Regions from separate parts of the Rothia sp. CCM 9418 genome, predicted to be linked through region 1. Evidence: riboswitches for the same ligand, from Rfam matches in the RefSeq annotation. Region 1 holds a riboswitch; each other region holds the start of a gene.

Region 1 (9,712 bases):
GTTCTCATCTTTGAAGACCTCAGAGTGGAAGTTCAAATCGAGGTGATCGTAGGAAAGGTCTGGTGCAACGTGAGTTTCTGCGTTGTCCAAAGCCTTAGCCTGAGAAACAGTATCGATAGATGCCTGAGGATTAATGACGTCTACGTCGCCGTTCTTCAATGCCTGAATCTGAGCTGCCGCATCAGGAAGAATTTTAAGGGTAATTTCAGAAATCTTAGGCTTGTTAGGGCCTTGATACTTATCGTTAGCAACGAGAGTAACAGACTGGTTTTCGACAACAGCGTCAAGCTTGTATGGGCCGTTGCATACGATGAGGTCTTCGCTTGGCATGGTGGTGGTGTTGAAGCCGGTGTTCCATGCGTCTGCGATTTTACGTAGGTCTGCGTTTTCTTCGCCGGGCTTAGCGTTCTTGATAACCTCTACGAGCTTATCTTCGTCCATGCCTGCGAGCTTAGCTACGACGTGAGCGGGGGTAGCGATTAGGTCGTATGCAACCTCCCAGTCAGCAAACTTCTGTGGGTAGGTGAAGGTAATGGTCTTTCCGTTGTCAGAGAGAACGGGAACGCCAGCGTTGCCTAGACCAGCGGTGTCGCCAGCATAGGAGAAGTAGGTGAGGTCTTTTTCGGCGTCGTCGAAGTGTCCGGAAAGAACAGCCCATGCCAAGAGGAGGTCACCTTCACCGATTTCATTGCCGTCAGACCACTTCATGTCGTCTTTAACGGTGTACTTAACTTCCATGCCGTCGCCTTTATCGGATTCCTCGTAGGTTCCGAACCAGTCGTTATGTACAACCTCAAGCTTATTGTTGATGGAGTAGAAACCGGAGGTGGTCATGTTAGTAATCATGCCGTTGGTGTCGACGTTACCGTCAGCAGAATTGCTATTGAGGGAGCTGAAGGTGTTCACGATTGCCATTGAGACAGATTTTGAACCCTTATCCCCAGAAGATGAGCTTGCATTGTTTCCGGTGCTTGCACAAGAGGATAGTGCAAGAGCGGATACGGCTGCGAAGCCGATGATGGAGGATCTACGTGAAATGCGCATTCCTTCTCCTTTTTCAATATGAGATGTTGTGTGCGACTACCAGAGCTCATCGTAGATGAACGACAGGCAACCTAAGTGACTGGAAACACATGTAAGTTTCATTGTAAACAAAACTTAACCAGTTGTACATGAAGATACCCTAAAACGAATCTTTATTCATATGATGAGAAAAAGCTAAATAAAGGTAAAATTTTTATTACCAAACACAAGCAACCCTCTTTAATCCCAAATAATCAAATCAATAAATATCATTTGACTAGGTTTTATATGGGTTACATCAATAATTAGTTATTTTCTTCGTAAAAGATTTATGTTCTTTTTAAGTGCCGTTTAACACCCTCTCCAAGCCCAAAAAATAATATGGAATTAACATACAAACAGGCGTGGTGTACACATAGTGGACACTTAAAACACAGAAGCCGGCGAGAAAACACCCCGCCGGCTTCATACAGCAAGCCTTACATCTTATTACGATAATCAGCAGTTTCGCCACTAACCTCAGCACGCACAGCACAAAGATTATGCGCAATCAGCTCCTCAGGATTCACAGGACGTCCACCAGCCGAATGAGGAGTAATCACCAAATTCTTCGTACCCCATAGAGGAGAATCCGAAGGCAAAGGCTCTTGCTTCACCACATCAACCGCAGCACCAGCAATAGAACCACTCTCCAACGCCGCAATCAACGCATCCTCATCAACAGTGACACCGCGACCAACATTCACCACAAATGCGCGAGAAGGCAACAACTCCAAACGCTGTTCGTTCAACGCATTCTCCGTCTCAGCAGCAGCCGGAAGAATCATCACCAAAATATCAGTCTGAGGCAAGTACTGTTCAATATCATCAACAGCAATCACAGGGAAACCAGATCGTTCACCAGCAGAACGCGCCACACCCTGCACCTGAGCACCAAAGGCCTGAAATAAGCGGGCTGTGCTCTGACCGATAGATCCAAAACCCCAAATCAAAACACGAGCACCCAAAAGAGTTGTGACTTTATCCGCAGGATGAAGCTCCTGAGGACCACCTAACTCCCCCGCCCAACGAGAATTATCTTGCTCCTCAGAGAGTAACGGCAAGAAACGCACAAAATTTAATGTCAAAGCCAGCGCATGCTCAGCAACGGTCAAAGAATGCAAGCCAATACCAGAACAGATAACCGCTTCATCACGGAAACCAGCCGCACGAGCCTGATCAGGTCCAGCAAGAAGAGCCTGAACCAACTTCACCTGAGATAAATTCTTCGCTGCATCTTGCAACTGTTCATTAGTATTACCCCAGCTAATCATGACATCGGCATCATAGTGCTCTGCAGGTAAAAGCTCAGTAGGGTCATAAGAAACTAGCGTATCTTCTGCCTGAAGACCAAGCTTCTGAACGTCCAAAGGAATAATGGTAGGAGCAAGGATTTTCATATCAAATCTTCCATATCACGAGAAAATTAAACATGCCGTAAGGCACTCTTCTTAGATTATGTCTTAGAGCACACAGAATAAAAATATCAACACCCAAGTTACGACAAATACATCCACCCAACCAACACACATACCCCGAAGAAATATAAGAAAATACACTCTTCTAACCTGAAAAACTTTCTATAGAATAACTCTCGTGGACCCTCTTAACATCTTTGGACTAGCCCATCTACCTACGTGGTTAGCGTTAACACTCTTCATCCTCGATATCACCTTACGTATTATCGCAATCTGTTGGCTACCCTATAACCGCAAACCCGTGGTTGCTCTCGGCTGGCTCATGGCAATATTCCTCGTCCCATATATCGGGTTTGTTGCCTTCTTGCTCTTTGGATCTTCCCGACTACCACGACACCGAAGAATCCGACAACGCACCATCAACGACATGATGAAAGAGATACTCGCATCCAAAAATGCTGATGAAGAATCCCGTTCCGTCCTCGGAGCACATGGAGAACTCCCTGAACCAGCACGAGTAGCAGCGAACCTCAACTACAAGCTCGGAGCACTCCCCCTCGTCGGTGGCAACACTTTCACACTCATCAAAGATAACCACCAAGCTATCCGACAGATGACAGAAGAAATCAATCGGGCAGAACGATACGTACACTTCGAGTTTTATATTGCCGCCTACGACAACACCACCAAACCGCTATGGGATGCGCTTCTTGCAGCACACCAACGCGGAGTACTGGTCAAAATCATGATTGACCATTGGGGCTCTCGAAAATACCCCAATTGGAAAAAACTCTGCAAACTCCTTGACGACTCCGGAATCAATTGGCAACTCATGTTGCCCCTGAAACCATTCCAAGGTAAATGGCAACGACCAGACCTACGTAACCACCGCAAAATCGTCATTGTCGACGGACGCATCGCATTCTCCGGCTCACAAAACGCTATCGACCGTTCCTACAATCTACCTGCCAACCTCAAAAAAGGACTCGTCTGGCAAGACCTTACGTTCTCATGCACCGGCCCCGTTGTTGAAGAACTTAACGCCGTCTTCATCTCAGACTGGTACTCCGAAACACGAGAACTACCACTGAACGAAATCGAAACAGCTATTCCCCGTGTACACAGCGGAATGTTGGCACAAATTGTTCCATCGGGCCCCGGATTCGAAACGGAAAACAACCTACGCCTCATCAACTACCTCATTTACAATGCAGAACGACGCATCGTCGTCTGCTCCCCCTACTTCGTCCCAGAAGAAACACTCTTACAAGCACTCACCAATGCAGCACTATCAAAAATTGATGTCACCCTCATCGTCTGCGAAAAAGGAGACCAGTTCCTACCCAATATGGCTCAACGCTCCTACTACGAGAAACTTCTCCACGCCGGAGTCAACATCAAACAATATCCCGGGCCAACCGTATTGCACTCAAAATACATGTTTGTAGATGACCATCTCACCTTCATTGGATCATCAAACATGGATCCGCGCTCATTTGCGCTCAACCTCGAAGTATCCACCTTCATCGTCGATACAGGAATGGTTAAAGAGTTAGAAAGCATCTCTGAAGAATACATCTCTCAATGCAAAACCCTCCGATACGACGAATGGGTTGCCCGCCCCAACCGTATCAAGGTCGTAGAAAATATCTGTAGGCTCTGGTCATCGCTCCTTTAAAAGATTAGGGTTCTCTCTGATATACCCCCTACACCAAAGAGAACCCTAACATTGCGAATCATTACCAGAAGAAAAACTCTTATAAACGCTCTGCCTGATTCTGAGCCAAGCTCAAAAACTGACGGGCAGGAGTGTCAGCAGCATTAGGACCACCAGCAAAAGCGCCACGATATGCTGCCGCAGGATGACGCTCATTCACACGTGTATGCCCCACACCAAAAAGATTCTCACGTAATGTATTCCCCTCATACTCTGTGCGATACCGGCCACGCTTTTGAAGCTCAGGAACAACAAACTCCACAAAATCTTCAAAAGAGCCAGGAGATACATGGTAGGCAAGGTTGATACCATCTAAATCTCCCTCGTCAATCCAGCGCTCCAACTCATCGGCGACAGTCTGAGCAGAGCCAACAATTACATCACCCATACCACCGATAGCGCAATGACGAGCAATATCAGCACGAGTCCACTTCGTCGTCTGAGACTGCAAGGTAAAAGGTGTCAAAAAGGATTGAATGGATTCCGTCTTGACATACTCAAGAATCTCGTCCTCATCAAATGCTGAAAGATCAACACCAGACCAACCACCAATAATCCCTTGAGAAGACTCTACATCCACATATTTCAAATAATCCTGATACTTCTGCTGTGCTTTCTCGTCTGTCTCGTCAACTACCACCGAAAGCATGGCAAGAATCTTCACATCATCACGACGCCGACCGGCACGTTCAGCCTCATCACGGATACGAGAGGTCACATGCCTAGTCAAATCTGGACGTAACGCAGAAATGAAAATCGCCTCGGCATGTTTCCCCGAAAAAGCCTGACCGCGAGAAGACGCACCAGCCTGAAAAATAACGGGAGTACGCTGAACAGACGGCTCGGTCAAAGAAATTCCAGGAACTTGAAAATACTTGCCCTGATGCAAGATAGGATGAATTTTCTCAGGATCTGCGAAAATCCCGCGCTGACGGTCACGTAGCACCGCTCCGTCTTCCCAAGAGCCTTCCCACAACTTATAACAAACGTCGAGAAACTCGTCAGCAATTTCGTATCGTTCATCATGCTCAATCTGACCGGCAAGCCCCTGATTCTCTGCCGCAGATTGAAGATAAGAAGTCACCACGTTAAAACCAACACGACCACCCGTTAAATGATCTAACGTCGCATAAGAACGAGCCAAAGTATAAGGCTGGTTATACGTCACGGCAGCTGTCACTCCAAAACCAAGATGTTCCGTGACTGCTGCCATCGCCGAAATCTGTAAGAACGGGTCACCTACCGGTACCTGTGCACCATCACAAAGTACGGGTGCAACAGAATCCTTATATACGTCGTATACGCCCACCACATCAGCGATAAAGACCGCGTCAAAAAGCCCTTTTTCGCACACTTGAGCTAAATCTGTCCAATATTTAATGGTGTTATATTCATCGGCTCGCGAGCGCGGGTGACGCCATAAGCCGAAGCTTTGGTGGCTTGTTGTTGTCATATCAAACGCATTGACAACGATACGTTTTTTAGAAGAAGACGGTGTCGTAGTGGGTTGTTCTGTCGTGGCGGTATGAGTTGCCATAAGTTTTTTCCTTTGCGTTCTTAGAGGAGAGAGCCCTCCTCTATGAGGCGTGGCATGTCGAAAACCATATTTTTCGGTGTTGATATGCCCGACGCATAGGCGCCGTATTTGCCGTTGTGATTATTTTGAGCCGGATCTTCATCTGGGGCACCCCGCTACGGAAAGAGGGTTGCCGTCCAACGAGCCAGAGCTTGACGTTGGAACTCGTGATCGCTGGGTTTAGCTTATAAAAAGTTCTTCTTGGTACCCAAGAGCTTCAGTGTTTATTGCGGTGGGTGACGTTCGCTAAGGAATATGACTCTATGCAACGTCATGTGTTCATCTGCTGGCAATGGAAAGTAACGTCTAGATGAATGTGTACGGAAGGTATTACGGTAGAACTCGTCTAAACCATCCAGAGCGACTGAGAGACCTGGCTCTAAGACGTCGCAGCAACCTCGCTTATGCGGTGGTGCTAACGCCAGAAACGATGGGAGTATCGATGTCGTATTGTTCGTCTTTTTCTTATTCAGACCCTCGAAATCAGGTGCAGAATCCGGCAGATGTTTCAGATCAAGAACGTATTGATTTTTGGGCAAGGCAGGCGCGAGAACGTCTTAGTTGGGGGAAGCTATGGGATGAGGATAAAACGCATGAGTTTATTCCTCCTCGTTTAGTAGACGTTCGTGAAGATGGTGTTCAAGAATTTTCTGTTCCAACGATTAAGTGGTTTGAGGGTGGTCAGCTCAACGTTGCCTATAACTGTGTGGATAGGCATGTAGAGCAAGGTTTTGGCGACAAGGTTGCGCTTTTCTTTGAGGGTGAACCTGGTGATCGTGAAGCTATCACTTATGCTCAGTTGCAACGCCGTGTGGCTCAGGCGGCACATGGTTTAGAGCGTTTGGGTGTGGTTAAGGGTGATCGTGTTGTTGTTTATTTGCCGGTGATTCCTGAAACTATTATTTTTGCTCTTGCCTGTGCGCGTATTGGGGCGATTCATTCTCTTGTTTTTGGCGGTTTTTCGGCGGAGGCTTTGAAGTTTCGGGTAGAGGATACCGGTGCCAAGGTATTAATTACAACTGATGGTCAGAATCGTCGGGGTAAGGTTGTTCCGGTCAAGTCGATAGCGGATGAGGCGTGTTCGTCTGAGAATAATATTGAGCATGTGGTGGTGGTGAACCGTACCTCAGCTACCGAGCAGGAAAGACAGAGTGTTCCGTGGTGTTTGGGGCGAGATGTTTGGTATCACGATTTGATTGAGGGTGTTCCAGATACGCATGATTACCCATTGCATGATGCTGAAGATCCGTTATTTATTATTTATACGTCGGGGACAACGGGCCAGCCTAAGGGTCTTGTTCATACTATGGGCGGGTATTTGACGCAGACGGCGTATTCTCATGCGTTACTTTATGATTTATTACCCGATATTGTTGATGCTGATGGTGTGCTTCGTCCTGATGAGTTAGCTACTCGTAATAATCGGCAAAAAGTTGCGGATACTGTTCATTGGTGTACAGCCGATTTGGCGTGGGTGACAGCTCATACTTATGAGATATATGGGCCGTTGGTCAATGGCGTAAGTCAAGTAATTTTTGAAGGTACACCTGATACTCCTACTTTTGAACGGCATTTTGAAATGATTGAACGCTATGGTGTCACAAACTATTACACGGCGCCAACGTTGATTCGTTCGTTGATGGGGGCTTTCCCGCATGGCCCAGAGCCTGGAAAATATGATTTTTCGTCGGTTCGTCTTTTGGGTTCTGTGGGTGAGTCGATTAATCCACAAGCTTGGTATTGGTTACGTGAGCATATTGGTTCTGGTCGTGCTTCCTTTATTGATACGTGGTGGCAGTCTGAGACAGGTTCAACGATCTGTTCTCCTCGTCCGCATGATCCTCAGTTTGCGCCTGAGGGGACTTTTGAGCAGGGTACTCCAGGTATAGCTGTCAAACCAGGTTGTGCTACTCGTGCTATTCCGGGGGTTTCTGTGCGTGTTGTTGATGAGCACGGTGAGCCGGTTCAGACGGGAGCTCAAGGGTTCATTGTGGTTGATAAAGTGGGCCCGTCGATGGCTCGTACTGTGTGGAAAAATCCTCAGCGTTATCTTGATTCTTATTGGAGACATTATGGGGAGCGTGGCTGGTTTTTGGCTGGAGATGGCGCAAAGCAAGATGAGGACGGGGATATTTATATTCTGGGCAGGATTGATGATGTTATTAATATTTCGGGGCATCGTCTTTCGACGATTGAAATTGAGTCAGCTTTAGTACGTCATGAGGCTGTAGTTGAGGCTGGTGTTTGTCCTGTTGAGGATGAGTTGACGGGGCATCAAGCAGTAGCTTTTGTGACACTTAGTGATGAGGGTAAGGCGTTGTCTTCTTCTGAGCTACGTAAGGTGTTGGAGTTGCATATTCGTTCTGAGATTGGCCCTATTGCAAAGCCTAAAGATGTGGTGGCGGTTGCTGAGATTCCTAAGACTCGTTCAGGGAAGATTACTCGTCGTTTGTTGTCTCAGTTGTATGAGAGGAAACCTCTAGGAGATACGTCGTCTTTGCAAAATGATGAGGCGTTGCGGGATATCGCTCAGGTTTTGTCTTGCTCATGAGGGCAGGCAAAAATCATGGTTGTTTCAACAGTATCGAGATGCGAGTGTACTAATTCACTAACATCACATGATTATTTGCGTGGTTGGAGTCTTTCATCCTAAGAACCTCTATGCGAGATGCTCTCATCGAAGAATATCCTTACTATCCGCTTTAAAAACAATGTTCGTGAAAGGGCGGCTTACCGTGTGTGGTAAGCCGCCCTTTCGGACAATACTACCTGTACCGGTGGTCTGTACATGCTGTAGCATGTATCGGTATTTATTGAAGTCATTCTATCGATATGAAACGTCAGAAAGAGGCATGCGTATGCAGGTATGGGATCCAAGCGTGCTCTTTAGAGTGGTCGATGTAGCAGCAGTTGTTGCTAATGGTTTGCTCGGTGGCGCAGTTGCTCGCGCATTCCGCTTTGATGTTGTAGGTTTTATTCTCTTAGCGGTGCTCTCCGGTATGGGTGGAGGGCTAATCCGTGATGTTCTTCTTAACACTGGTTTACCCGTTGCATTGACTGATTCTGCGTATTGGGCGGGTGCTCTCATCTCAGCATTGTTAGCGTACTGTATTGATTTGGGGAGTCGTTGGGCTAACCGTGTTTTAGTTGTTGTGGATTTTCTGGGTATGGGTTGTTGGGCCGCTACAGGAACTATTAAATCTTTAGGTATTGGGCTTCATTGGCTTCCGGCTATTGCCCTTGGTGTGGTGACCGCGGTGGGCGGTGGCGTATTGCGAGATATGATGGTCAACCGTATTCCAGCTATCTTGGGAGGTAATTCTCTCTATGCGACAGTAGCGGTTGTTGGCGCGGCAGAGACTGCTCTATGTACGACACTTTTTTCTTCTCCTAATATTGGGATGGGCATATCCATTATTTCGTGTCTAGTTTTTGGGCTTCTTGCGCACACGAGGCGTTGGCAGTTGCCGGAGCCTGTTAAGCTTTCTGTTCCTCGACCACGTTTCAGACGTAAAAAACCTGAGACTCATACGATTGCTGGTGAAGGCTGGACGCCGGGGAATCCTCTTACCGAGAATTTAGAAGTTATTCCGATGAGCCAGGTCAAAAGAACATCACACAAGTAATGACATACCTGTTTTTAACGGTGATATATGCAGAACCCCGCAGCTAGTCTGCGGGGTTCTGCATAGGGTTGAGGTGTTGTGGATGGTAAGAGGTTTTAGCCGTCGATATCCCTAAATTTTGTAGGTGACGACGTTACTCAAAGCGAGAGCTCCGCCGTGTGCAGCATCTTGATAACGCCCAAAATGAACGTATGCTCCGCGATATGTCGTATCGGCGATGGGCGTAGAACGCGCCCCCGCAACATCAATAATGATGTTTGATGGTCGGACGATAATTTTGCCACGAATATCCTCACCTGCAACAAAAGGTGTG
Region 2 (9,712 bases), on a different contig from region 1:
CGTTACATAACCAAGACGTTGTTAAGGCTAAAGGTGTTCTAATTGGTGATACCGTTGTGCTGCGTAAAGCTGGAGATGTTATTCCAGAAATTGTGGGGCCTGTGATTGCTTTGCGCGATGGTAGCGAGAAGGCTTTTGAGATGCCTCGGAAATGCCCTTCTTGCGGTGAGCCGTTAGCGCCTGCTAAAGAGGGTGATGTTGATATTCGTTGTGTTAATGCTCGCTCTTGCCCTGCTCAGCTGACAGAACGCGTTTATCATGCTGGAAGTCGTGGTGCGTTTGATATTGAGGCATTGGGTTTTGAAGCGGCTAAAGCGTTGACTGCTCCTGCTGAGCCTGATGTTGCTCCTCTTGTTTCTGAAGCGTTTTTATTTGATCTTCGCGCAGAAGATCTTGCCGATGTGAAAATACGACGTGAGAAGAAAAAGCGTGGGGTTCTTAGCGGAGAGTATGAGCTTGTCCCATATTTTTATACGCGTGGTACAGCGAAGAAACCTTCTGTCGTTAACGCAAATACAAAGAAGCTTTTTAAAGAGTTAGAGAAAGCAAAAGAACAGCCGTTATGGAGAGTTCTTGTTGCGTTGTCAATTCGTCATGTAGGTCCTACGGCAGCACGTGCTCTTGCTGCTGAGTTTGGTTCTATGGAAGCTATTGAAAATGCCTCTGAAGAGCGTTTAGCGGTTATTGATGGGGTGGGTGCAGTGATGGCTCACTCTATTAAAGAATGGTTTGCGGTGGATTGGCATCGTGAAATTATTGAGCGGTGGGCTGCTGCTGGAGTGCGTATGGCTGATGAACAAGACGAGACTTTTCCTCAAACATTAGCTGGTCTGTCTCTTGTCGTGACGGGCACGCTAAAAGATTTTTCGCGTGATTCTGCTAAGGAAGCGATTATTGCTCGTGGTGGTAAAGCTGCAAGTTCTGTATCGAAAAAGACTCATTATGTTATTGCCGGTGACGCTGCCGGTTCTAAGTTGGATAAGGCGGAGTCTTTGGGTGTTCCGGTAGTAGATGAAGATGGCTTTAAAATGCTCCTTGAGGAGGGGCCGACCGTCTTAGAATAGGAACTTTTACCGTTGGGGTAACAAAATATCTTAGTTTTTCGTAGAGTGTCGTAAAGAAAATTAAAAATTTTTTTCGTGATTTTTGCACGGGGAAATGTTGCGATTTGATAACGAAAATAACGAAATGGTAAAGATGACCTTCACTGTTGTCCTTCCCTGAAATACGCGGATTTTTAGGAATAATCATTCTTATTTAAACAAAATGTAAGAGATTGTTGTTGCCTCAATAAAAAGTAGACTGATGAATGGTGTGAGAACACGATGACCCATCAATGAGGTTGTATGAACCCAAATCGTTACGTTATCGTTATCCATGAACGCAATCCCGTACCTACGGGAAAATACATTTCAGGGCTGGAAGAAGCCTTGAACTATATGCTGGGTTTTGCCGCACACCTGAGTCCGTCTACAGGGCAAAACCTCAATAGATACCCAATAAGCATCTACGGGTAGACGGCAACGCATTGAAGCCAAGGGATTGGTGGAGCGTTAGGTGGCCTACACTTGGAGCATTGTGAAAAAGACTTCCATTCGCCAAAACGTAACACGTTCCGCAGCTGCACTAGCAGTAAGCGGTGTCGCCGCAGCATCTTTTGCAGTAGCACCTGCACAAGCAGCTCCTCTCCAAGCATGGGAAGCGCTATCTCAGTGTGAGTCCGGTGGCAACTGGTCTATCAACACCGGCAACGGCTTCTACGGTGGCCTACAGTTCACCCAGTCTTCCTGGAATGCTGCCGGCGGTAGCGGGTCTCCCCAGTACGCTTCTAAAGCAGAGCAGATTCGCGTTGCTGAAAACCTCCTTCAGATGCAAGGATGGGGCGCATGGCCTGCATGTGCAGCTAAGCTCAACCTTTACGCATACGGAACTGCCGGCGCACCTGCTGCTGTAGCTCCAGCTCCTGCACCAGCACCAGCTGTTGTTGAAGCACCTGCTCCAGCACCAGCACCCGTAGCAGCACCTGCACCAGCACCCGTTGCTCCTCAGTCTGAAGCAGTTGTTGAATACACCGCTCCAGCTCCTGCACCAGCACCAGCTGTTGTTGAAGCACCAGCACCAGCACCAGCACCCGTAGTAGCACCTGCACCCGTTGTAGAGTCCACTCCTGCTCCTGCACCTGTAGCAACCGCTGGCACCTACACCGTTAAGCCTGGTGATACCCTCTCCGGTATCGCATACCAGCTAGGTCTTCCTTCCTACCAGGTAATTGCTGACGCAAACAAAGACATCATTGCTAACGTAGACCTCATCTACCCAGGTCAGGTTTTCGTTATCCCAGCTCTCTAATATCGAGATAATCTCCATTAGGTAGCATAAAGACTTCGCTTTCTTCCTCAACTCATTGAGGAAGAAAGCGAAGTCTTTTCTTTAACCTCACTGAGTTCTTTGAGAGAACCTGCCACATATCCTCAAGAGAACTGCCTAAAGTGAGTCCAGAGAGATAAACTAGAAAAGAAAACTTTTGTCCACTACGGAGAATCTATGTCTGACATCACCCGTGAGACAGTTGCGCACCTAGCGGAACTGGCACACATCGAAATGACGGATACCGAACTAGAAGCAATGGCACAGGAACTCGGCGTCATCGTCGAATCCGTCAAATCTGTTTCTGAAGCAGTATCCGACGATATTCCAGCAACATCACACCCCATCCCACTACAAAACGTCTTCCGAGAAGACGTGGTAGAAGAAACCCTCAGCGCAGAAGAAGCGCTCTCCGGGGCGCCTGATGCAGAAGACGGAAAATTCAAAGTCCCAGCAATTCTCGATGAGGACTAAGGAAAAACTATGAACGAACTCATTAAACTCTCTGCTGCAGAACTCGTCGAAAAACTTAAGTCTCGCGAAATCTCTTCAGTAGAAATCACCCAAGCACACCTAGACCGTATCAAAGCAACCGACGGGCAAGCCCTCGATAGCAACGACCGTTCCGCAGGAAAAGACGGACTCAACGCCTTCCTCCACACCAACGAAGAAGAAGCACTAGCAACCGCTCAAAGCGTTGACAAAGCCCGCGCAGCCGGCGAAGAACTCCCCGAACTAGCAGGCGTTCCCATCGCTATCAAAGACCTCATTGTCACCAAAGGACAACCCACCACCGCAGCATCTCGCATGCTCGAAGGTTGGATGAGCCCCTATGACGGTACCGTCACCCAAAAAGTTCGCCAAGCACGTATGCCCATCCTCGGCAAAACCAACCTTGACGAATTTGCAATGGGATCATCCACCGAACACTCCGCTTTCGGCGTCACCCGCAACCCATGGGCACTAGACCGTATCCCAGGCGGCTCCGGTGGTGGCTCCGCAACAGCAGTGGGTGCTTTCCAAGCACCTCTGGCATTAGGAACCGATACTGGAGGTTCCATCCGACAGCCCGCTGCCGTCACCGGAACCGTTGGCGTTAAACCAACCTACGGTTCTATCTCACGCTACGGTGTTATCGCTATGGCATCCTCCCTAGACCAAGTAGGTCCTTGCTCCCGCACCGTTCTTGACGCAGCATTACTTCACGAAGCCGTCGCAGGATACGACCGCCACGACTCAACTTCTTTGAACGAGCCGGTTGGCCCCTACTCTGAACAAGCACGGGAAGGCGCCCGAGAAGGAAGCCTAGCCGGAATCCGTATTGGCGTCATCAAAGAGCTCACTGGTGAAGGCTTCCAAAACGGTGTTACTGCGCGCTTTAACGAGTCACTAGAATTACTTAAAGAAGCTGGCGCCCATATTATTGAGGTCTCTTTGCCATCGGTCAAAGAGGCTCTTGGCGCGTACTACCTCATCATGTCTTCTGAGGTTTCCTCAAACCTCGCCAAATATGACGGCGTACGTTACGGGCTTCGTGTACTACCAGAAGACGGCCCACTGACCATCGAACGTGTCATGGCAGCAACCCGTGCCGCAGGATTCGGCGCAGAAGCAAAACGCCGTATCATTCTCGGAACATACGCCCTCTCTGCAGGCTACTACGACGCCTACTACGGTTCAGCTCAAAAAGTTCGCACCCTCATCCAACGCGACTACGCTGCAGCCTTTGAACAATGCGATGTCCTCGTCTCACCAACAGCACCTACCACCGCATACAAACTCGGTGAAAAAACTGACGGTGACCCCATGGCAATGTACCTAGGCGATATCGCAACTGTACCTACCAACCTTGCGGGTGTCCCATCACTATCTCTACCCGCTGGACTTGCTGACGAAGACGGCATGCCCGTAGGTATCCAATTCACCGCCCCAGCACACGAAGACGCACGTCTTTACCGTGTTGGTGCAGGGCTCGAAACCCTCTTGAACAACACCTGGGGCGCCCCACTATGGACACAGATGCCCGACACCGAATCACTGATTCGCGATTTTAACTTTGGGGGAGCGAAATAATGTCTGAAGAAACCCTAAGCTTCGAAGAAGCAATCGAAAAATACGACCCAGTATTAGGCTTTGAAGTTCACGTAGAACTCAACACCAAAACAAAAATGTTTGATGCTGCGCCCAACGAATTTGGCGATACACCAAACACCAACGTCACCCCCGTATCCCTCGGGCTACCTGGTGTGCTTCCCGTCGTCAACGGAAAAGCTGTAGAATCTGCCATCAAATTGGGTCTTGCACTAGGCTGCGAGATTGCACCAATTTCGCATTTTGCGCGTAAAAACTATTTTTACCCAGATACCCCTAAAAACTTCCAAACCTCACAATACGATGAGCCTATCGCCGCGAATGGCTCTCTCGATGTTGAACTTGAAGACGGAACAATCTTCACCATCGACATCGAACGTGCCCACATGGAAGAAGACGCCGGAAAACTCACCCACAAAGGCGGCGCAGATGGCCGTATTCAAGGTGCAGACTTCTCCCTCGTAGACTACAACCGAGCAGGCGTGCCACTCATCGAGATTGTGACTCGTCCTATTGTTGGTGCAGGAGAGCGAGCACCAGAACTAGCACGAGCCTACGTGGCAGCTATCCGCGAAATCGTCAAAAACTTAGGAATTTCCGATGCGCGTATGGAACGTGGAAACGTCCGCTGTGACGCAAACGTTTCCCTCATGCCTAAAGGAACCACCACCTTTGGAACTCGCTCTGAAACAAAGAACGTCAACTCCTTACGCTCTGTAGAACGTGCTGTTCGATATGAGATTCAACGACATGCAGCTGTTCTAGAATCTGGACAAAAAGTCGTTCAAGAAACCCGTCACTGGCACGAAGACACCCGTGAAACCTCACCGGGGCGTCCCAAATCAGACGCTGACGACTACCGGTACTTCCCAGAGCCAGACCTCGTGCCCGTGGTTACCGATAGCGAATGGATTGAACGTCTACGGGCAGAACTGCCAGAACCCCCTGCAGAACGCCGTCGCCGTCTCAAAGCAGAATGGGGATACTCTGATGAAGAGTTCCGTGACGTTGTCAACGCTGGGGCAATGGACGCAATTGAAGAGACCGTCGCTGCAGGCGCTAGCCCAACGGTAGCGCGTAAATGGTGGATGGGAGAAATCTCTCGCCTCGCAAAAGTTCGTGAAACCGAACTGCTCGAGCTTGGTGTGAGCGCACGAATCGTTGTGGAACTTAACCACCTCATTGAGAGCAAAAAAATCAACGATAAAATTGCTCGTCAAGTTCTCGAATTCGTCCTTGACGGTGAAGGAACACCCAGCGAAATCGTTGAAAAACGCTCTCTAGCAGTTGTTTCTGACGACGGTGCACTCAGCGGCGCTATCGACGATGCCCTTGCTGCAATGCCTGACGTTGCGGAAAAGATTCGTGGTGGCAAAGTTCAAGCTGTCGGTGCAATCGTTGGTCAAGTGATGAAAGCGACCCGCGGACAAGCAGACGCCGGACGTGTACGAGAACTCATCCTCGAAAAACTTGGCGTAGAACTCTAAGCCTCTTACACCTGGCTGAACACAAAAGCGGTGGTGTTGCCTCCAACGAGGCAACATCACCGCTTTTGTTATATACCGAAAAACCAGAAATATTATTGGTCTAATAAGTAAGTCAGCGCAAAAGCATACTCCCACGCAATATCACGCCACGCAGTGTAACGGCCTGAACCGCCACCGTGCCCACCATCCATCTCAATTTTCAAGAGAGGAGTCACTGAGTCTGTAGAAATCATTTTACGTAGTTGAGCTACCCACTTCGCTGGCTCAACATATAACACACGAGTATCGTTAAAACTCGTCACTGCAACAATCGGTGGATACTTGACGTGACGGATATTCTCGTATGGAGAATAAGACTTCATATACTCGTATACTTCGGCATCCTCAATAGGGTTACCCCATTCCTCCCACTCCAAAGCAGACAACGGAAGATCTGGATCAAGAATAGTCGTCAATGCATCCACAAACGGAACACCTGCGATAGCAGCACAATACTTCTCGGGAGCAAGATTCAGAACCGCACCAATGAGCAAACCGCCAGCAGAAGCACCAGAAATAGCAATCTTCTTCTGATCAACCCACGGGCGTTGCCCTAAGAACTCCGTAACATCAACAAAATCAGTAAAAGTATTCTTTTTCTGAAGTTTCTTACCATCTTGATACCACTGGCGTCCCATCTCGCCACCACCACGAATATGCGCCACCACATAAATCACGCCACGATCTAGAATCGACAACCTCGCTATAGAGAAATAAGGATCTATCGACACCTCATAGGAACCATAACCATACTGGAACACAGGATGCTGCTGAGACAAATCAAGATCAGCACGATGAATAACAGAAATAGGAATCATCGCACCATCACGGGCAGGTGCCCACATGCGATACGCCTGATAATCCTCAGCATGATAATCGCCTAATACGGGGGTCTCGCGGCGAAGAATAAGCTCCTGAGTACGCGGAAAATAGTCATAGATTCGAGGGGGAGTCACCCACGACGTGTACGAAATACGAATGACCGGCGAATCAATAGAAACATGAGAAACACCAGTCGTATAAATTTCCTCCACAAAACCGGTCGGCTCACTAAAAACAACCCCCGCATTCGACTGCGAACGCAACAAGGCACGCAAACGGTCTAAATCGGCAAGGAAAACTCGTACCGTCGTATTCTCACGAGCCGTCACCACAAGATGAGTTGACGAAAAATCAAACCCCTCAATACGCACCTCAGAACGATGAGGCATAACTTTAAGCCATAACTGACGGTACTGCTCAAAAGGCTGAGACGTTGGATAAGGGGCAAGCACAATTTCTGAGTTAAGAGCGTCAGCATCATGCATGATGAGAACATAAGGCACACCATCAATACGAATAGGCTCAACACCGTATTGCACACGATGCTTCTTACCAATAACCAACAAAGGCTCAGCCGACATATCTTGAAGCGGAACTAAACGAACCTCCGAAAACTCAGAAGAAAATGACGTAATAACGATATGAGTCCGGTCAGCAGAAAGAGCGCTGCTAAGCCACATCGCATTGTCATGCTCGGTGAAAAGAACACAATCTTCTTCCCCCGCACCAATACGGTGAGCCCGTATCTCATATGGGCGCCATGACTCATCGACAAGAGAATAAATAAGGGTTGATGCATCAGGAGTCAAATATGCGCCACTAAAAATACCGGGCAAAGTCTCCTCTGAAAGAGTCAACGTCTCTAAATCTAAGAAATACTGGGTATAGCGTTCATCGCCAGAATCATCAACACCAAAGCTCAACAAAGAACCGTCTAACGAAGGCGAAAAAGACCCAAGAGAAAAGAACGGCAACTCTCGTGCAAACTCATTACAATCAAGAATGACCTGCTCTTGATCAAGAGGAACACCCGCCTGAACCTGCGGAGGAGAAAACATCTCCACCTCACCACCGTCTACCAAAGCAGGCACACGACAAAATACAGGGTACTGTTCACCCTCAACCGTCCGCGAAAAATACCACCAATCTCCATGGCGAGAAGGAACAGAAAGATCCGTCTCTAAGGTGCGCTCCTTAATCTCCTGAAAAATACTTTCACGAAGTGCTTGCTGTGACTGAGTGGACTGCTCTGTATAAGCATTTTCTGTATTGAGGTACTCCACCACCTCAGAATCGTCCTTAGCACGAAGCCACTCATAATGGTCAATAAACGTATCGCCATGATGAACACGTGAAGACTCCACACGCTTCGTAACAGGTGCTTGAGACATGAAATGTACCTCCGAAAAGAAAAATAGATAATGCGCCCTTAAAACAACGCGACATGAGAACTATTCTAAAGACAAAATATGACGAAACAAGACAAACTACCGCATTAGAACGTAAAGAAGAAGAAACGGCTCGACCCACAACAAACCACTCAGATACGATAACAACACGGTCAAGAGCGCTAATACCAAGACTCAGCTTATTAGCCGGCAACCCTCCACTCGCGGCGGGGTGCCACTGAGACAGACCCGGCACCAGAAAAACACTCTTAGACGGTGCAAGCGCGGGAGCAGTACGCACTACCTCCTCAACATAAGAGCCTGCACACCAAACAGGCAACACACCAGAGGAAACAACAGTGCAGATACAGCCCCAATCTACTACAACAATAGTTATTGGAGCATCTATGAGTACCCCAACAACACTCACTTACCAACACCACACAACCATCGAGACACTACCCCTAGAATCAGGGCACACACTACCTAACGCAACTATCGCCTACGAAACATGGGGAAACCTCAACAAACACAAAGACAACGCCGTGCTCATCTTGCACGCCTTAACAGGAGACACCCACGTCGCCCACAATGAGCACAACACTACTTCCGGCTGGTGGGAAGACCTCGTTGGAGCAGGAAAAACCATCGACACAAACACCTACTTTGTAGTAGCACCGAATATTCTCGGCGGCTGTAACGGAAGCACCGGAGCACACAGCACACACCCACACAAACAACCCCCACAACCATGGGGGTCATCCTTCCCAAAACTTACCGTACGAGACACCGTACACGCCGAAAAACATCTAGCAGAAGCACTCGGCATCACACAATGGGCACATGTTATAGGAGGATCCCTCGGAGGAGCACGAGCCTTAGAATGGGCCATCACCTACCCCGAAGACGTACGTCACTGCGCCGTTATCGCCTCCGGCGCATACACCACCGCAGAACAACTAGCCTGGGCACAAGCACAAAACCTTGCTATCCGCAGTGACCAACACTTCTACGGAGGCGACTACTACGATAAACAACCTCCCAGCCAAGGACTAGGGATAGCTCGACGCATCGCACATATCACCTACCGAACCTCAGAAGAACTCCACACCCGATTTGGGCGCACACAACAAACACAAAACAGTACACAATACAGCGTGGAATCATATATGGACTACCATGCACACAAACTTGTGCAACGTTTTGACGCAAATAGCTACCTCAGCATTAACGAAATACTCATGAGCCACGACATCACCCGAAATCGTGGAACATTACACCAAACACTGCAACGAAGCCAATGCACATGGACTATCGCCTATGTGCACAATGACAGACTCTTCTACCCAGAACAATCACGTGAATTAGCTAGGGCCTTACCCCAACCGGTACAAGCACAAGCTATCTACTCTCCAGCTGGACACGACGGATTCCTCCTAGAGACAAAACAACTACAAAAAATCCTAGAACCAGTTCTAAAACAAGGCAGAAAACCCCACTAACAACATGAAAAGAAAC
Region 3 (9,712 bases), on a different contig from region 1:
CCAAGAGAAACAGGCACTAGCACAGGCTGGAGCCGAAGAAGCGCAAGCACACCACCAAGAGACAGCAACCGAAAACCAGTAAAAACTAGGTTTTCCAAACTCAGCTAAGAGGGGTGTGGTTCAGAAAATATTTTCTGAACCACACCCCTCTTAGCATCTCTCCCCTGTCAGAGAACAGATTCTCTGAAACTATTCTTCTTAATGGAAGAAATGACGGCTTCCAGTAAAGTACATTGTCACACCAGCAGATTCAGCGGCAGCAATGACTTCTTCATCACGAATAGAGCCACCAGGCTGAACAACCGCACGAACACCAGCATCGATGAGTACCTGTAGCCCATCAGCGAAGGGGAAAAAGGCGTCAGAGGCAGCAACTGAACCGCGAGCGCGTTCAGCATTATCGGCAAGAGTGTTAGCGCGTTCAACCGAAAGTTTACAAGAATCTACACGGTTTACCTGCCCCATGCCAATACCGACAGCAGCACCTTGATCAGCTAGAAGGATAGCATTTGATTTTGCAGAACGTAGGGCACGCCAAGCAAAGCTCAAATCTTTGAGGGTTTGTTCATCGGCAGGTTGACCGGCAACGAGAGTCCACGCGGTAGGCGCATCACCCTCAGCTTGTAGCTGGTCTGCATCTTGGAATAATGCGCCACCAGAAATTTGACGGTATTCGATGGTGCTTCGCGTGTAGTTCTGAGGCAGTTCGAGAATACGTAGGTTCTTCTTAGACCGTAAAATCTCTAGAGCATCTGCACTATAAGACGGTGCAACAATTACTTCGGTAAAAATGTTTTTGATGTTCTGCGCCATCTGTGCGGTTACTTCGCGGTTTGCTGCGATAACACCACCGTAGGCAGACAGTGGGTCACAGGCGTGAGCATTCATATGAGCTTGTGCAATAGGGTCTTCAGCTTGTGGTGGTGCAATTGCCACGCCACAAGGATTATTGTGCTTAATAATAGCTACTGCGGGTTCATCGAAATCATAGGCGGTGCGTAGAGCGGCGTCAGCATCAACGTAGTTGTTATAGCTCATTGCTTTACCGCCGAGTTGTTCAGCTTGAGCAATGCCGGGTGCGCTAGCGGAGTCTATGTAAAGAGCTCCTTGCTGGTGAGGGTTCTCTCCATAGCGTAAAGATTCTGAACGTTCAAAGGATAGTCCCGCAAAAGGTGGCCAGTATTGGGCGTTCTCAGATCCTTCTAGCTGGGCGGCTGTCCATGTTGCTACAGCGGTATCGTAAGTGGCGGTATGTGCAAAAGCAGCTGAGGCAAGACGGCGACGTTCAGCTAAAGTAAATCCACCGTTTTGTGCTGCGTTAATGACGTCATCATAGCGTTGGGGGTCGACGACAACAGCTACTGAATGATGGTTTTTTGCGGCTGCACGCACCATGGAAGGACCACCAATATCGATTTTTTCGATAATAGCATCGTGGTCAGCACCAGAAGCAACAGTTTGCGCAAAAGGGTAAAGGTTAACGATAACAACATCAAAAGGTTCGATGCTTAGGTCTTCTAGAGTTTGTCGGTGTTGTTCTTTCCGACGGTCAGCTAGAATACCTGCGTGAATCCTCGGGTGAAGAGTTTTGACGCGACCTTCAAGACATTCGGGAAACTCGGTGATATCAGATACTTCTGTTACTGGTACGCCTGCAGAAGCAATCGTCGCTGCGGTAGAACCTGTTGAAATGAGTGATACACCGGCTTGGTGTAGTCCGCGTGCAAGGTCTTCTAATCCAGTTTTGTCGTAGACAGAGATGAGCGCACGTTTGATGGGGACACGATCTAGCTGAGTAAGGCTCACAAATACTCCAATTTTTGTCTGGGTAAAAGGTGTTATTTTTTGAGCCGTTTTCAGCCCCGGCCCACGGGCTAGATACCAGTGATGAGGTATCTACATCTGTGGCACCGGCGCTTATAAAAGCGGTGGTGTATGTTCTTCAGGAGTGGTTTTCTCCGTGGCATTCTGCGAAGAACGTAGAGTGTGGCTTATCTGTTCAAGAGTGTTCACAAGTAACTCCCGCTCTTTGACTTTGATACGTTCGTGAAGGGTTTCTTCGGTGTCTGTATCTTCCACAAGGACAGGAGCTTGAGCAAGGATAGTTCCGGTATCCACCCCTGCATCAACTAAATGAACCGTCATTCCAGTGACTTTAACCCCATAGGCGAGGGCGTCGCGTACCCCGTGTGCTCCGGGGAAAGAGGGTAAGAGAGCAGGGTGGGTATTGATGATACGTCCGGCGAATCGTTCAACAAGTTGTTTGTCCACGATGCGCATGAAGCCAGCGAAGACGATACGATCAGGGTTATATCGGGTGAGGTGTTCTTCAAGGGCGCGGTTCCATTGCTCGCGAGAAGAATAATGATGTGGTTCGCACAGGAACGTTTCAATACCGTTCTCTTGGGCTCGTGCGATACCACGGCACGGTTTATCTGCACCGACAGCAAGAATATCCACCGTGAGGGTGCCTGCCGAAACAGCATCTATGATGGACTGTAAGTTTGTCCCTGACCCAGAGACCATCACCACAATACGCATGATTCACAGTGTACCCCACCTTGTGGCGAAGCTAATAGTTCAATTATTTATATGACTTAAAGTATTTTGCACAGGAGAGAGCAGGTGCGAGGAATCCCTCAAATCTCTCAGAGCAGGTATCCTAGAGAGTATGTCTGTACAGCCTATGCTTCCTGAGAATGAGTCCTCCCCCATGGTTCAAGACGCAAAGCAACGTCTTGATGTCTGTCATCGTTTGAGCGTTGCTTTCGGCCTTTTAGGGTTTGTGTTCTCCGCGTATAGCGGGTGGTGGCTTATTGCAGCATTGTCCTTTCAGTTAGGGATGATTATCAGCGCTGTTTGGGGCATGACGTATATTGCTCGGGCACGTGCGTCCTCAGGCATGTATGTGACGTTCACATTCTTTATGGTGATTGCGCTAGTACTCATGTTTAGCACCGCAATACAAATAATTTTTATGGACCAAACAAACCAGTTTGCAGATTGTACCCGTCATGCTCTGACTATTGTCCGGCAGGAGCAGTGTAAAGCTGATTTAGAAGATAATCTTTTAGGGTCCTTACTCAAATAACGACCCGATAGGGGCAGTCGTACCGGGAGTCATAGGGGTACTGGTAACAGTACTCATGGTGGTGGTTGTAGAGCGATTAGACTGGGACAAACAACCCCCACAATAAACTTCAAGATAAAACCTCAAGGTATTGTCTTCAAGCACATTTGATGATGCTCTAGATACATCCCATAAGCTCAATTATTTAAGTGAGGTTTTGTCACACCCTCAGAACGCCAAAAGCTCTGTGCCCCGAAAAGCGTTAAGAGTCATCAGACTTCGACGAAGAACGACGTCGAGATTTTGGACGGCGTATAACTCGCCCATGTTTAAAGTGAGTGAGGGTTTTCCCTTCAGAAGAATCCTTATCTCCAGTTACCTTATCGGTTGCAGTATCATTTTTTTGTTTCGATACGTCATCTTCAGTTGACGAAGCTTCTGCCTGAGCCTCGAGGTGTTCCTCTTCGAGATCAGAAAACAATCGTAAGTTTTGGGCTACGACAGATTCAAAATCAGCAGTTTTTTGCTCCTCTTTTTGAGCCACCTCAGATAGCGTCGTATCCGATAACGGTTCATCAGGGTCTTCTAAGAGACGACGCACAGCCTCTGAAGAAGGCTTATCGGTTTCATCATGCTGTTCTTCAACTTCTGCGATAGCAGAATTCTGACGAGAGTTCCGACGTTGCGCTTTTTTCTGCTCGCGGGCAAGGCGTTTACGACGACGGCGCTCTTCACGGTCGTTCTTTAGCTCAGAGAAACGCTCAAGCTCAGTAATAGCGCCACGATGGAAGATAGGGGCCATCACCGATCCCATCATCACGCCACAAGCAATCCAACCGGCAGATAAAGCACCAAATAATAAAGCATCTGGCCCTAAATCAGTAAAACGTCCCATACCAAGAGAACCGCGCGATGCCCAACCGCATAACGCCAAAATGATGCCGGCAGGAACAGAAACAAAGATAGCTAAGGCAAAAGTTGATAGTGGCAAAGAAATCCAGCGGAAAGGAATTTTCAGAGAAAGCCACTCATCAAGGTGGTCTTCACCGGCACGGAAGAACCACCAGCCAGCAACAATACCGCACAGCACAGGAACCGCAATAGCAATATAGTTCCACGGTTCATTGACCGTTGGTAAGGCACCCAGAAGAGGGAAAGCGGGGAGCACACCAGTAGAGTGTTCAAAGAAGTTTACGGAGGTATGTTCTCCCAATGAGAAACCAGCTCCGACACTCCAAGACATCGCCCAAAAAACTACGTTAGGGATAACACCAAGCTGTAAAAAGGTCAAAGCAGTATCGCCGATGGCACCAGCATCAAGCAATTGATAAATTGTTACGACATCGCTCCAATGCCAGAGCAAAGACAAGCTCAGTAATAGCCCTCCACAGCCAATAAACGCAAGAACTGCCACGATTGATGCGCGAAGAACTGTCCAAACATAAGAACCCGCCCAACGTGAGTACTGGCTAAACTGAGCAACCCATTCGGCAGCGTTAACACCGATCATTCTCGCCAAAGAACGAGACTCGTACCAGCCACCAAGAATAAGCCCTGATAAAACGACCCAACACGGTACAAGTGCAGAAGCTACAGGATACGCTACCGCAGCAGTATCTGTTGTCAAAAGGCTCAAACCCCCAGCACAGGCACTATAAGTGATAGCTCCGGTTAATGTTGGTATCCAGAATTGTCCCTCACGAGATGCTTGAGCTAAGACTCGTCCTGAACGGAAACATAACCATAAGGGTATCAGCGTTAAGCCCAACGGGATAAAGCTCATCATCCCTTGAATATCGGGGGTGTCTCCATACGGGGCAGAGATGTTCAGATGAAGAGGAACCCCGTGGATTAGAAGCCACATTTGGCTAACTAAAACTGCCATAGCGTAGAGGTCACGCTGTTCAAAACCGCCGGTAAACCATACGGCACCCAGTAGTAGCACTACAGCAAAGCAAGAGTAGAAGGCAGTACGAAAGAGTTCGACAACACCCTGTAGCCAGAGGGGCATCGGTATCGAACGTTGTTGAGGTTTCATCACGCTGGTTTTCATCGTCTTTTATCTTGTCATGAACTCTATTGAACTCTGAAGTTCACACAGCTTTTCTAATCCAAATGAGACATAAACCAAGGATTTTCTTCACCGCGTGCACCCCACTGAACCATACCATGTATGCCGGTCAAGACGCTAAGCTCATCACAGCCTACGTCTTAAGGTCACGTAAAAGACACAGGGTTTATAGTCCTCGCGCGGCGTTTTCGTGCAGCGGATTAACGGCAGGGACTCCCCAGCGACGATAAATATCTGCTTTAGAAGAAACTATTTCTAGCTGATGCACTTCAGCGGTAGCAGCCATGAGCCCTTCAAGTGCGGCGGTAGGCAATGGCGTATAAGGGCCTTCTGGTGAGGGGCGTTCTTCAGCACGAATTTGGCGACCGGCCCATGCCAAAGATACGTTCGTATCAACGTCGAGAACCTGCCCGCTAAAACGTTCGAGAAGTTCGTTAACCCACCGCTCTGTTTCAGGGTAGGGGTAAAGCCCTTTAAGTTCGCCTAGGCTAAGTGCTGATATGTACATCACCATATATGAGCGACGGCGAAGAAACGCAACGACCTGCGGATGTGGTGTGGCTTTGCGAATCTCTGCTAGTACATCAGAGTCTAGAAGTAGTCCTCTTATACTCATGCTGCTTGTAAGATACCGTATTCCTGGTTAGGGATACCGTGCGGATTAGGAGAAAGCAAAAAGTTAAGAAACTCAGAACGCTCATGGGAAATACGAGTGTAATCTTGAATGCTTACGGCAGCGTAACCGCCACGAGTTTGAGCAGAAGAAACAGGTTGAATATTGTGCTGAGGGCGAGCGGTGTTGTGCATGATACAACTGCGCTGAATGCGCTTTCCTTTCGAAGTGCTCTTGTCCGTACCAGCCTGCGTACTATGACGCGAATACGAACCGCTTCGTCATCCGAGCCACCCGTGAACATGGGGTTGGCGTTCAACTAAAGTCGGAGCTTATCAGTTGAAACTCTTGAAGCTGAATCCAGAATAACGCAACCACCACAAAAAACAAAGAGCACAACCCAAAATATTTGAGAGATTTAGGCTACACCAGCTTTAGTGAAAGCTCATCCGGTAACCTAGAACATATATGCACCCTGCCAGCAGAGGATACAACCACCGTGAATGCACCATCAGCTTTCCCCAGAATCCCCGTCAGCGCAGCAAAAATTATCCAGCAAGTAGGACACCGCACCTACCTCCGCGGAAAACAATACATGCAAGAAGGCAAAGTCGCCCGATACTCCTACGACGCACAAGCACACATCCTGACAGGAACAACCTACGGCGACGCAACAGACCCATACCTCAGCAAAATTGTCTTCCCCGCAAAACAGGTTGAAGGATCCCTCGCCTTCTCCGCACGATGCACCTGCCCCGTACGCACCGACTGCAAACACTCCGTAGCCATCATGCTCACCGCCATCGAAAGAGCCGAAAAAGTTAGCAAAGCCCAAAGCTCCACTCAACGCGTCACAGACGGACTCAGCAAAGAACAGCTCAAACAACACGGAATCACCACTGCACAAGAGCTAGCAGAACAACAAAAAATGTCGACATGGCGCAGAACGCTGTCACAAACACTGGCGCAGCATCACCGGATACCCTACGAAAATAACAGCAATACCATCGCCGCTCTCGACCTCAAAATGCACGTCAACTCCCGCTTCGCACTCGGTAGCGGTCAACACAAAACACCACGTATCACCCTACAAGCACGCCCACTCGTCCAAGGTAAAAACAACCGATGGATTAAAGACGGCATCAACTGGGAACACTTCCAAAAAGATCACACCGGAAAGACAAGTAGCCACGCCCTCCGACCCCAACACGAACGATGGTTGCGAGAGTTCTACTCCATCATCAGACCTTGGCAATCAGCGTACACTTCCCACCGCGATTGGGTAACACTTTCTACGGTTAACTCTTCCCTACTATGGAAAGTACTCAAAAAAGCAGAAAAAATAGCACTGCCCATCCTGCTAGAGGGAACACCCATCACTACGGCGCACACCGAAGAAGCCACGCTAAAAGCAGAACTTCACAGCTACAAAGACGGTCTACGCATCACACCTACACTCACCGCAGGAGAAAACGCCTTCCCCGCATACTACTGCCACCCAATAGGCCAGCCCCGCAACGGATTCATTGCCCTCGGACACAAAGCACAAGAACACTACAAAGCCACAGCACAAGCTGAACATTGGGAAACAACCCTACCTAGCGCCATCAATCCAACACGTCTCAACGACCAATACGCCGCAGCCGACCTCATTTTCATTCCCCTGAAAGAAACACTCAACGGCGCAGCAGAAACCCTTATCCGAGAAGAACATATCGAAATCCCCTCACAAGATATCAATAGTTTCTATCAAGAGTTCTACCCATATCTCACACGCAATATCAGCTTCTACACCAACGACGCAACAATACAACCACCCCAAGTACAACAACCGGAGCTGATTCTTCACGTCTACTTCGACAGCGAACAAACACCCCACGCCCACACCCGCTGGGAATGGGAATACCCTAAAGACCCGCTCAAGAACACACGGGATGAAAGCAACCTCGAATACTTCCCAGTACAGAGCACCTTATTAGACATCTATGAACAGCGCGATAAAAACTACGAAAATACAATCCTCGCGCAACTCAAAAATATCTACCCCGCATTACAGCTCACAGAACAACACTTCTACGACTGGGATGTTCAACAACTCACCGAATCTATACTGCCCCAATACTGTAATGTTCACGGGCTCCGCATCCAAACCCACGGACAAGAACCTCAATTCACAGAACTGGACGTTACCCCCGAAATCCAGATGAGAGTTGAACCAAGCGATACTCAAGACTGGTTTGACCTTGGAATTATCGTCACCATTGGTCAATGGACCGTATCATTCTCTACGATCTTTGAGGCACTCAACGCGGGGAAAAAACACATCCTTCTCGGTGATGGCAACTACTATCCCCTCAACCGACCAGAATTTATCAAACTACGTCAACTACTAGCCGAAATAGAAGACTTCTCAGAACCAGACCAACCACTTAGCCTCAACAAACACCAATTAGGGATGTGGGAAGAACTCGAAGAGCTTGCCACCACCACACAATCATGCCAAGGATGGCAAGAAAGTATTCACAGCCTCCTCAGCGACAAAGACAGTAGCGATAACGTACCAACTCCAGCAACACTCCAAGCACAGCTACGCCCCTACCAAGAAGAAGGCTACCAATGGCTCTACTTCCTGTGGAAACACCGCCTTGGAGCCGTCCTCGGTGATGACATGGGGCTTGGTAAAACACTACAAACTATTTCCATGATGCTCAAAGCCTATGAACAGTGGGTCGAAGAGCTCAATAACAGCACCCCATCATTTGCTCCCTTCCTCATCATTGCCCCCACCTCTGTTGTTCCCAACTGGGTACAAGAATTAGAACGCTTCGCACCAGAACTTGAAGTCGCCGCCATCACCACGTCCACTGCAAAATCGCAACAAACACTCACAGAACGTATCGGTCAGGCACAAGTCGTTATCACGTCATACACTCTGCTACGACTAGATTCCAACGCTTTTAACAGTTACGCACAAGAAACACCGTGGAACGGGGTCATCCTTGATGAAGCGCAATTCATCAAGAATGCGAGAACTCAAGCACACCAAATAGCACGAAAAATACCTGCACGTTTCAAACTTGCCGTCACCGGAACACCCATGGAAAACAACCTCATGGAGTTATGGTCCATTTTCTCTCTCGTAGCACCAGGTCTATTCCCCAGTGCACGAAAATTCAAAGACTATTACGTACAACCCATCACTGAAAGCAAAGACCACGAAAAACTCGAACAGTTACGGCAACGGATACGCCCACTAATCCTCCGGCGAACGAAAGAACTTGTTGCCACAGAGCTACCAGATAAAACAGACCAAAGAATGCCCATTGCTCTTAACCCAGAGCATCGTAAAGCATACGATATGCTCCTACAACAAGAACGCAAAAAAGTTCTGGGACTGCTCAAAGATATGGACAAAAACCGTTTTACGGTCTTCCGTTCGTTAACAAAACTGCGCATGATGGCGCTAGCACCTCATCTAGTCGACGAAGAGTACTCGCACATTACCTCATCAAAACTAGAGTACCTTCAGGCGCATCTGCCAGAAGTTCTCTCTCAGGGACACCGTGTACTGATTTTCTCCCAGTTCACCAGCTACCTTAAAACCATCGCACAAGATTTAGAAGAACAGAATATTGAGTTCTGCTATCTTGACGGTTCGACAAAAGACCGTGCAAAAGTTATCGAACAATTTGAGAAAGGAGAAAGCTCCGTCTTTCTCATCTCGCTCAAGGCGGGAGGGTTCGGGCTTAACCTCACCTCAGCAGATTATTGTTTCTTAATGGATCCGTGGTGGAACCCTGCAGCAGAGCAACAAGCCATCGACAGAATCCACCGTATTGGGCAGACCAGACATGTGATGGTTTACAGGCTTATTGCTGCGGGAACCATTGAAGAAAAAGTTATGGAATTACAAAAAAATAAGTCTGCACTCTTCGACGCTGTTGTTGATGATGGAGAT

What was found. A riboswitch is a leader RNA that binds a small molecule or an ion and turns the genes downstream of it on or off. The one in region 1 is predicted to bind S-adenosylmethionine.
Region 2: another riboswitch for S-adenosylmethionine. It lies ahead of metX (homoserine O-acetyltransferase MetX); the one in region 1 lies ahead of ACN083_RS07935 (LLM class flavin-dependent oxidoreductase).
Region 3: another riboswitch for S-adenosylmethionine. It lies ahead of ACN083_RS06350 (nuclease PIN); the one in region 1 lies ahead of ACN083_RS07935 (LLM class flavin-dependent oxidoreductase).

What each region holds. Positions count from the first base shown of each region.
Region 1 covers NZ_JBLXXX010000005.1:88,437-98,148, reverse strand. The annotation lists gene ACN083_RS07950 (ABC transporter family substrate-binding protein) at 1-1,044, opposite strand, end outside; gene ACN083_RS07945 (phosphoglycerate dehydrogenase) at 1,503-2,462, opposite strand; gene cls (cardiolipin synthase) at 2,659-4,158, shown strand; gene ACN083_RS07935 (LLM class flavin-dependent oxidoreductase) at 4,238-5,734, opposite strand; SAM riboswitch class IV at 5,834-5,946, opposite strand; SAM riboswitch class I at 6,122-6,210, shown strand; gene ACN083_RS07930 (AMP-binding protein) at 6,204-8,324, shown strand; gene ACN083_RS07925 (trimeric intracellular cation channel family protein) at 8,626-9,399, shown strand; gene ACN083_RS07920 (glycerophosphodiester phosphodiesterase) at 9,511-9,712, opposite strand, start outside.
Region 2 covers NZ_JBLXXX010000004.1:200,657-210,368, forward strand. The annotation lists gene ligA (NAD-dependent DNA ligase LigA) at 1-1,064, shown strand, start outside; gene ACN083_RS07010 (hypothetical protein) at 1,347-1,517, shown strand; gene ACN083_RS07015 (transglycosylase family protein) at 1,579-2,349, shown strand; gene gatC (Asp-tRNA(Asn)/Glu-tRNA(Gln) amidotransferase subunit GatC) at 2,545-2,841, shown strand; gene gatA (Asp-tRNA(Asn)/Glu-tRNA(Gln) amidotransferase subunit GatA) at 2,851-4,440, shown strand; gene gatB (Asp-tRNA(Asn)/Glu-tRNA(Gln) amidotransferase subunit GatB) at 4,440-5,945, shown strand; gene ACN083_RS07035 (S9 family peptidase) at 6,038-8,197, opposite strand; SAM riboswitch class IV at 8,366-8,485, shown strand; gene metX (homoserine O-acetyltransferase MetX) at 8,602-9,696, shown strand.
Region 3 covers NZ_JBLXXX010000004.1:51,273-60,984, reverse strand. The annotation lists gene ACN083_RS06380 (VWA domain-containing protein) at 1-82, shown strand, start outside; gene purH (bifunctional phosphoribosylaminoimidazolecarboxamide formyltransferase/IMP cyclohydrolase) at 199-1,806, opposite strand; gene purN (phosphoribosylglycinamide formyltransferase) at 1,918-2,541, opposite strand; gene ACN083_RS06365 (hypothetical protein) at 2,672-3,091, shown strand; gene ACN083_RS06360 (DUF6350 family protein) at 3,333-5,123, opposite strand; gene ACN083_RS06355 (plasmid stabilization protein) at 5,308-5,757, opposite strand; gene ACN083_RS06350 (nuclease PIN) at 5,754-5,948, opposite strand; SAM riboswitch class IV at 5,980-6,108, opposite strand; gene ACN083_RS06345 (SNF2-related protein) at 6,254-9,712, shown strand, end outside.